4 regions of the Vibrio sp. YT-19(2023) genome follow, and region 4 is predicted to be linked to each of the others. Evidence: predicted binding sites of a transcription regulator. Region 4 holds the regulator's gene; each other region holds the start of a gene.
The links. The regulator PurR, encoded in region 4, represses purine synthesis genes. The targets are predictions, from matches to a motif close to TNANGNAAACGTTTNCNTNA.

Region 1 (2,211 bases), on a different contig from region 4:
CGCGAGACATTAGAGCAAGATGGACTTGGTCGCGTTTTGTTAATTGACGGTGGCGGTTCCCTACGTAAAGCCCTTATCGATGCAGAAATCGCAACCATTGCGGAAGAAAACGAGTGGGAAGGCATTGTCGTTTACGGCTGTGTTCGCGAAGTAGATGAACTTGAAGATATGAACTTAGGCATTCAAGCCCTCGCCTCTATTCCTGTTGGAGCGACCAGCCAGGGTATTGGCGAATTAGATGTACCAGTCAACTTTGGCGGCGTCAGCTTCTTACCTGAAGATTATATTTATGCTGATAGCACCGGAATTATCCTGTCGCCTGAACCATTGAATATTGATTTAGAGTTGGATGAAGAAGCATAGCGAGTCTTAGGTGTATAAGTTATAGGGTCTTCTCTTAGCTATCAGCGCCTAGCCTTGTCTTAACATTTTCTACTTCCCTAAAACACAAACACCCGCTTAGCGCGGGTGTTTTTAATTTGGAATGAAGAAGCTGAATTATTCCACTTCGTCCATTTTGCCAAGTAGTGCACGAATGCGCTCTTGCCATTGTGCGTGCTCTTGCTGTGCTTGTTGTGCTTTTTGCTCTAGCTCTTCACGTTGAGAGCGAAGCTCGTTCGCTTCTTCCGCAAGTTTAGCTTTATCTTCTTTCAGCTCTTCGACTTCCATCTGAAGAAGAGTGATTGTGTCAACTGCAGTTTGAATTTTAGATTCTAGTTGTTCTAGTACTTCAAAAGACATCTTGGCCTACCTATGTTATTCCGTTGGGACGATGTGCGAGATTGATGCACACCTAACCTATATAAGGTTCATTCTACTCAGCGTCGCGATGAGAAACACTCACTATATTCGATATTTTGCATCATTCGGTCAAAAAATCAGCGCAATCTCACTAAACGCTGACTTTTCTTGTCGCCGAAGCATTTTTGAGCAAGGATTTTGCGTCCCGCTACGCTGAAAATCGCCCTAAGTATTGATCAAATTCAAGTTAGATAAAGTAAAAGCCTCGCAAAAAGGCAAACGTTTACTCGACCTTGTGATAGAATCGCCGCGCAAATTCTTCTTCCCTCTTGCTTACTTGGAGACATCATGAAACGCGATTTAGCAATGGCATTTTCCCGTGTGACTGAAGGTGCAGCTCTGGCTGGTTACAAATGGCTTGGCCGTGGCGATAAAAACGCAGCCGATGGCGCAGCTGTTGAAGTTATGCGCACGCTACTGAACAAAACAGATATCAGTGGTGAAATTGTCATTGGTGAAGGTGAAATCGATGATGCGCCAATGCTGTACATTGGTGAGCAAGTGGGTATTGGTGGTGATGAAGTGGATATCGCTGTCGACCCGATTGAAGGGACGCGTATGACGGCAATGGGACAATCGAACGCACTAGCCGTACTTGCCGCAGGTGAGAAAGGCAGCTTTCTTAAAGCGCCAGATATGTACATGGAAAAACTGGTTGTTGGCCCTGGTGCAAAAGGCGTAATTGACTTAGAAAAGCCGTTAAAAGAAAACCTAGAGAACGTAGCAAAAGCCCTGAACAAGCCACTTGATACCCTAGTCGTTATTACCCTTGCGAAACCTCGCCACGATGACGTTATTGCAGAAATGCAAGCAATGGGCGTACGTGTTTTTGCGGTGCCTGATGGTGATGTCGCTGCCTCTATTCTAACTTGTATGCCAGACAGTGAAGTGGACATGATGTACTGTATTGGCGGTGCGCCAGAAGGGGTTGTATCAGCAGCGGTAATTCGAGCGCTAGACGGTGACATGCACGGTCGCCTGCTTCCTCGTCATGAGGTAAAAGGCGATACTGAAGAAAACCGCATTTACGGTGCAGATGAACTAAAACGCTGCGATGAAATGGGCGTAAAAGCGAATGTTGTCCTCAAAATGGAAGACATGGCTCGTAGCGACAATGTGGTATTTTCAGCAACAGGCATTACTAAAGGTGACTTGCTAGAAGGTATCTCTCGTCAAGGCAATATAGCGACCACAGAAACGCTGCTCGTGCGCGGTCGATGCCGTACTATTCGTCGCATTAAGTCGACTCACTACCTAGATCGTAAAGATCCAGAAGTACGCGATATTATTCTTTAAGCATTTCTCGAGGCTCTAGCTCAATCTGAGTTTGAGCCTTTCTTTCCGCACAGCCGGACAGTAGATTCTGAATCACCTCGTTCCTCGTTGTTCAGAATGACGGTGACTTTAATA
Region 2 (2,211 bases), on a different contig from region 4:
TTAGGCGTAAACTGGTAGACGCTTACAAATTTCTAGCACTTTCTGTTTTGTCGCTTCGATAACTTCTTCGTTGCCGATGTTATCTAGAACGTCACACATCCAGTTTGCTAGCTCTTTTGCATCTTCTTCAGTGAAGCCACGGCGAGTGATCGCTGGCGTACCTACACGAATACCAGACGTTACGAATGGGCTGCGTGGGTCATTTGGTACTGAGTTCTTGTTTACAGTGATGTTTGCTGCACCTAGTGCCGCGTCTGCGTCTTTACCAGTGATATCTTTGTCGATTAGGTCAACAAGGAACAAGTGGTTTTCTGTACCGTTAGATACGATTTTGTAGCCACGCTCTTGGAACTGACCAACCATTGCTTTTGCGTTTTTCACTACGCGAGCTTGATAAGCTTTGAACTCTGGCTCCATCGCTTCTTTGAACGCTACTGCTTTACCAGCGATAACGTGCATTAGAGGGCCACCTTGACCACCAGGGAACACTGCTGAGTTCAATTTCTTGTACATATCTTCGCCAGCATTTGACAAGATAAGACCACCGCGAGGACCTGCTAGTGTTTTGTGCGTCGTTGTTGTTACCACATGAGCATGCGGTACTGGTGTTGGGTATTCACCGGCAGCGATAAGACCAGCTACGTGCGCCATATCAACAAATAAGTAAGCACCTGCTTTGTCAGCAATTTCACGCATGCGTTTCCAATCAACGATTTGCGAGTAAGCAGAGAAACCACCGATGATCATCTTAGGTTTGTGTTCAAGTGCTAGCTGTTCCATCTCGTCGTAGTTGATTTGACCAGCTTCATCGATACCGTAAGGGATAACGTTGTAGTGCTTACCCGAGAAGTTTACTGGTGAACCGTGAGTTAGGTGACCACCGTGCGCTAGGCTCATGCCTAAAACTGTATCGCCAGGGTTAAGAAGCGCCATGTAAACTGCGCTGTTTGCTTGAGAACCTGAGTGAGGCTGTACGTTAGCGTACTCACAACCAAATAGTTGGCATGCACGCTCAATTGCTAGTGCTTCAGCTTTATCTACGTACTCACAACCGCCGTAGTAACGCTTACCTGGGTAGCCTTCAGCGTATTTGTTCGTTAGCTGAGAACCTTGCGCTTCCATTACACGTGGGCTTGTGTAGTTTTCAGAAGCGATAAGTTCAATGTGTTCTTCCTGGCGAAGAGTTTCTTCCTGGATAGCTGCGAACAGTTCCGCATCGTAATCTGCGATGTTCATATCACGCTTAAGCATCTGTATCTCCTGACTCAGATTAGTACTGAAAGTTGCAAAAAAACTGTTGAATGACCCGACGCAAACGTTTTCGTCACCCTAATGGCGCGCATTCTACATAATTTGATTTAGGTCATAAAGAGAAATTTACAATTTTTCTCATGCAGTTTTTTCATGATGACAAGCAATGTTTATCATGCCAGCATTGCAATCGCATAACGACAATCTATTGCCTGTCAAATTTGTGCTTTACACCCTGTAAAACAGCAATTACATAGGTTTACCGTAAATTTTACCCTCTAGCTACCGAAAAGATCATCTTTTTACTACTATGCACGCCTTATTTATCACTAATGACTGCAACATTGATGGAAAAACACTCATTAAAAGAAGACTGGATAGCGATTCTCACGGGTACCTTTTTAGTAGCTCAAGGCGTTTTCTTTCTCCAATCCGCGAACCTTCTAACGGGAGGCACGACTGGATTGGCTCTGCTTATTAGCCAATTTACACCTTTTACCTTTGGTGTGCTGTACTTTTTAGCAAACAGTCCTTTTTACTTACTAGCATGGAAACGCTTCGGCCGTCATTTCGCCATTAATAGTGCCATTTCTGGCGCGTTGGTTTCTATCTTTGCCGATCATCTTTATTTGCTAATCTCGCTCGAATCGGTAAATGAAGTTTATTGCGCCGTCGCAGGCGGGCTTTTAATGGGGCTCGGTATGCTGATCCTATTCAGACATCGCTCCAGCTTAGGTGGCTTTAACGTGCTGTGTTTGTTTATCCAAGACAAATTTGGCATTTCAGTTGGCAAAAGCCAAATGGCAATCGATGCATGTATCCTGTTTGCTTCATTCTTCTTTGTCACACCAGAAGTGATTGGCCTTTCAATTTTGGGGGCGTTTGCACTCAATGTCGTGTTAGCGATGAACCACAAACCGCACCGCTATTCCGTGACCTACGGTTCATAAATTTTTGATA
Region 3 (2,211 bases), on a different contig from region 4:
TGTCGTTTCAAAAGTGTTTTTGATCATTTTGAACAAAGACTTAGGTTGATCTACCCCGTCGATAGTCCAATCTGCGTTAAAAATTTTGTGGCGACAATGCTCTGAGTTCGCCTGAGCAAACATCATCAATTCAATGTCGTTTGGGTTACGCCCAAGCTTAGTAAAGTTCTCGACCAAGTAATCAATTTCATCTTCTGCGAGTGCCAAGCCAAGGGAAACGTTTGCCTCTTCAAGCGCAAGACGACCGCCAGCTAAGATATCAACATGTGCGACAGGCTTAGGCTCTGCAACAGTAAATAATGCTGATGCGGCTTCAAATTCTGTGAATACTGTTTCCATCATGCGGTCGTGAATTAACGCTTTAACAGCGTCAGCTTGAGCTTCTGATAGAACAACTGAAGACTCGACATAATAAGCCGTACCACGCTCTAGACGTTTCACTTTATCCAGACCACAGTTAACAGCGATATCGGTAGATTTAGAAGACCAAGGCGAGATAGTGCCAGGACGAGGCGTGACAAGAAGTAGAAGACCTTCAGGCTCATGCTCTTCGATGGTTGGGCCGTAAGTTAGTAACTTTTCAAGTTTTTCTAACTCTTGGTCATCAAGGTCTGACTTTAGATCGGCAAAGTGCATAAACTCGGCATAAATGCCAGTTACAGGCAGATCTTGTTCACGACAAAGTTCCAGTAGTTTATTAACACGAAACTCTGAAAGAGCTGGGGAGCCACGCAAAATTCTCATGTGCTTAGGTCTCTTATGCAATTGATTAAGGTGATATTGGAATAAATTCAGACACTTAAAATAAGCCCTGTCGAACCTATGCCGATTCCACCTCGTCATTGCGAGCGCATTATATAGTAATTGTTTTTGTGATGTAACACCAAAAGCAACCGTTTGCGTCATTTTTTTTGTCAAATTTGAATTACAACTAAAATGTCGATAAAACACACAATGTCACGTTATAAGTGTGTGATTCACTTTGCCCCATGAGCTCGCTTTGATATAAAGGCAAATAGAAATTTTCCAAGATGTACCTATTAATGCAAATAAGTCACTTCAACCGCCTCAAGCGCAGTGCTCTAATTTTAGTTTCTGTTCTTTTGCTCTCAGCTTGCCAGATTGAGTCGGAGCCCAAAAGTGAATTTGAAAAAATTCAAGAACGTGGTGTGCTTCGTGTTGGCACGCTAAACAATCAGCTTTCCTACTACATAGGTCCCGATGGTCCCGCAGGGTTGGATTACGAATTGGCGCGTCAGTTTGCGGAACAGCTCGGCGTCAAACTCGAGATTAAACCAGCCTTTCGCCAGGCTGAGCTTTTTCCTGCTCTTAAGAAAGGAGATATCGATATCATCGCTACGGGTTTAAATCAAACGTCACAAGCAGTCAAACGATTTAGACCAGGCCCTGCCTATTATTATGTAAGCCAACAAGTGGTATACAAAAAAGGGCAACTTCGACCACGTGATATCGAACAACTCATTGAATACCAAGCCTCGAAAGACGACGAGTCCGACGAAGATACAAATGCAGGCGCTCAAACATTAAAGATCGTTGAACAATCGCAATATGTTCCGACCCTAACAGCGTTAAAGAAGCAGTATCCAGAACTTCAGTTTGAAATTGTTGGTGATGCTGACACGAGAGACTTACTCAAATACGTATCGACGGGTGAGTTACGTTTTACTGTGACTGATTCGGTGGAACTTTCCCTTGCTCAACGCCTTTACCCCGATCTTGCGCTCGCGTTCGAACTTACAGAAGATCAACCAGTATCTTGGTTTACTCGACGTTCTGAAGACGAAAGTTTGTATGCGATGCTGATAGAGTTTTTCGGTAACATCAAACAATCAGGAGAACTGTCCACCCTCGAAGAAAAGTACATTGGTCATATTGAAGCATTTGACTACGTTGATACTCGCGCATTCATTCGAGCTCTGGATGACAAATTGCCTAAATGGGCACCTTTATTCCAAAAATACAGCGAAGAGTTCGACTGGCGCTTAATTGCAGCATTGGCTTATCAAGAGTCACACTGGAAACCAACAGCAAAATCGCCAACAGGTGTTAGGGGGATGATGATGCTGACTCTGCCAACAGCGAAAAGCGTCGGGGTAACAAACCGTTTAGACCCTGAGCAATCTGTTCGTGGTGGTGTCGAGTACTTACGTCGTATTGTAAGTCGCGTGCCTGATAGCATTAACGAGCATG
Region 4 (2,211 bases):
TTCAAACGGTTAGGCTTTGTACTTGCTTGCTGTTCTTTCTCAAGCTTTGCCTTTTTCAATGATTGATTCGCTACTTCGATTAAGCGTTCGCTTGATTCCCATAAATCGCTGGAAATAGCGTAGTACTTTGTAACGACTGGAAAGCCACGTTTTTTATAAACGTAAGGCTTTAGCCCTTGTTTCTCGAAGTCAGATGAAGTTTTTTGGTCTGCTCTGATATGAAGCTGATTGTTTACCACTAGTGCAAACATTGTTTCATCAGCGAATAGTCCGAAGCCACCAAACATTGAGCGCGACTTGATATTACCAAGTGCCTCAAATAGCTTCATAGAGTCTTTGAGTATCGGTTTATCCATGTTTTGTTATCTCGGTGTAATTAATATTACGCCACCAAAAGTCAGGTCCGAGAGAGTAGCAAACATGCGTAAAAACAATGTCATTACAGAGTAAAGTCATTGCTTACACACTTGCCATCGGTAACCCCGCTACCTTCCATATCGTAATATGGTTCAGGCCGGAGGCTTTGCGTCCCACTCTTTCGAATGGTTTGCCCTGTGCGTGACACAATGAGCATACTTCTTATATTGAATTAACATCACGGTTTAGCGTTAAAAGTGTGATTTCGGTTCAATAAAAATGATAGATTGAATGCTCTATTTTGCATATGGAAAGGTGCAAATTGGCCTTTGAAAAGGAGTTCTTAATATATATTACATTTATATAAAACAGGGAGTTAACGTTAGTCAATTGTTATTAGAGTGGTGTGAAGTATTAGAGAATGCTTAATTTTTCCAAAAAAATAAGCGCCCCTGTAGAGCGCTTATTTAACACGGTTAAATACAGTGAAATTTAGTTCATTTTTTTCACAGTATTTCGAATTACAAGCTCAGGTTGCATTTCGAAAATTCGTTTTTCGTGTTCTTTATCTTTGATACGCTCAAGTAGAATTTCGAATGCATTTTTACCAACACGACGTTTAGGTTGGTGGATAGTCGTTAGCGGTGGAGAGAAGTATTCTGCAAGCTCGATGTTGTCGTAGCCGATCACTGAAATATCTTCAGGAATTTTGATCCCGTTTTGTTGCAAGCGGCTCATTAGGCCGAGAGCCATTGTGTCGTTAAAACAGAATACCGCCGTCGGGCGCTTGTCCATTGCGGTAATTTTATCTGCAACTAATACGGCCGTATCACATTCAAAGTTACCTTCAAGGATCCAGTCTTCATTTACAGCTAGGTTCGCTTCGCTCATTGCGCGACGGAAACCTGCAATGCGCTCTTGGCAAGCAAGCTTTTCAAAATGACCGCTTAGACAAGCGATATCCGTATGACCATTGTCAATCAGATGTTTGGTTGCAATGTAGCCACCTTCTTCTGAGTTATCCATGATCTTGTCTGCTTGTGAGCTCTCTGGGCCCCAATCCATGACCACTTTAGGAATGTCCGCATGACGGTCAAGCATCTCTTTTAGTTCTTCGGTTAAGTCAGAACACATCACTAGGATGCCATCAACGCGCTTTTCAGCCAGCATACGAATGTAATCGCGTTGTTTTTCGTAAATCCCGCCTGTGTTACATAAAATCAGAGTATAGCCTTGGCGGTAACAGTAGCTCTCAACGCCATCAATCACTTCTGAGAAAAATAGGTTAGTTGATTGAGTTACTAACATGCCAATCGTACGAGTTGAGTTGCATTTTAGGCTGCGTGCAACGGCACTTGGCGCGTAATTCAGCTCGTCAACGGCTTTCATTACTTTTTCTTGCGTTGCTTCTGCAACGAAACGCGTTTTATTGATAACGTGCGAAACTGTCGTAGTGGAAACGCCGGCTAAGCGAGCAACGTCTTTTATCGTGGCCATAAATGGTGTCCTGTATCGAGCTACTGAAATATGTCGTATTGGATGTACCTGATGCTCTAATGGTTTCACACCTAGCAATATAAAATTGGCGCTAAGTGTCTCGGCAGCGGTTGATCCAAGTGCGACAAAAGGGTACGTAGCAGCATCGGTCGATGAATTTTATCTTTTTTCTATCTGATGAGAAATTGCCATCAACCTGTTAAGAAAACACAAAAACCGCTATATTTCAGCGGTTTACATATAAATCATATTTAATCGTTTGCGCTCACATTTTAGCCCTATGTGGACTGACTAGCAATGTTTTCAGCAAGAGATTTGTGTATTTGAAGTCACATTTTGACTGCTAAATAACCAAGC

Region 1: glpX (class II fructose-bisphosphatase) is a predicted target of PurR. The motif match lies at 1,013-1,032, and genes of this name have one in related genera.
Region 2: glyA (serine hydroxymethyltransferase) is a predicted target of PurR. The motif match lies at 1,308-1,327, and genes of this name have one in related genera.
Region 3: purL (phosphoribosylformylglycinamidine synthase) is a predicted target of PurR. The motif match lies at 886-905, and genes of this name have one in related genera.

The regions. Positions count from the first base shown of each region.
Region 1 covers NZ_JAWOQN010000016.1:6,045-8,255, reverse strand. Annotated here, with positions in the region: gene rraA (ribonuclease E activity regulator RraA) at 1-363, shown strand, start outside; gene zapB (cell division protein ZapB) at 499-741, opposite strand; gene glpX (class II fructose-bisphosphatase) at 1,090-2,097, shown strand.
Region 2 covers NZ_JAWOQN010000007.1:22,909-25,119, forward strand. Annotated here, with positions in the region: gene glyA (serine hydroxymethyltransferase) at 1-1,251, opposite strand; gene R7E78_RS06880 (YitT family protein) at 1,599-2,201, shown strand.
Region 3 covers NZ_JAWOQN010000007.1:79,285-81,495, forward strand. Annotated here, with positions in the region: gene purL (phosphoribosylformylglycinamidine synthase) at 1-744, opposite strand, end outside; gene mltF (membrane-bound lytic murein transglycosylase MltF) at 1,044-2,211, shown strand, end outside.
Region 4 covers NZ_JAWOQN010000004.1:95,251-97,461, forward strand. Annotated here, with positions in the region: gene R7E78_RS04600 (TfoX/Sxy family DNA transformation protein) at 1-356, opposite strand, end outside; cyclic di-GMP riboswitch class I at 473-562, opposite strand; gene purR (HTH-type transcriptional repressor PurR) at 850-1,854, opposite strand.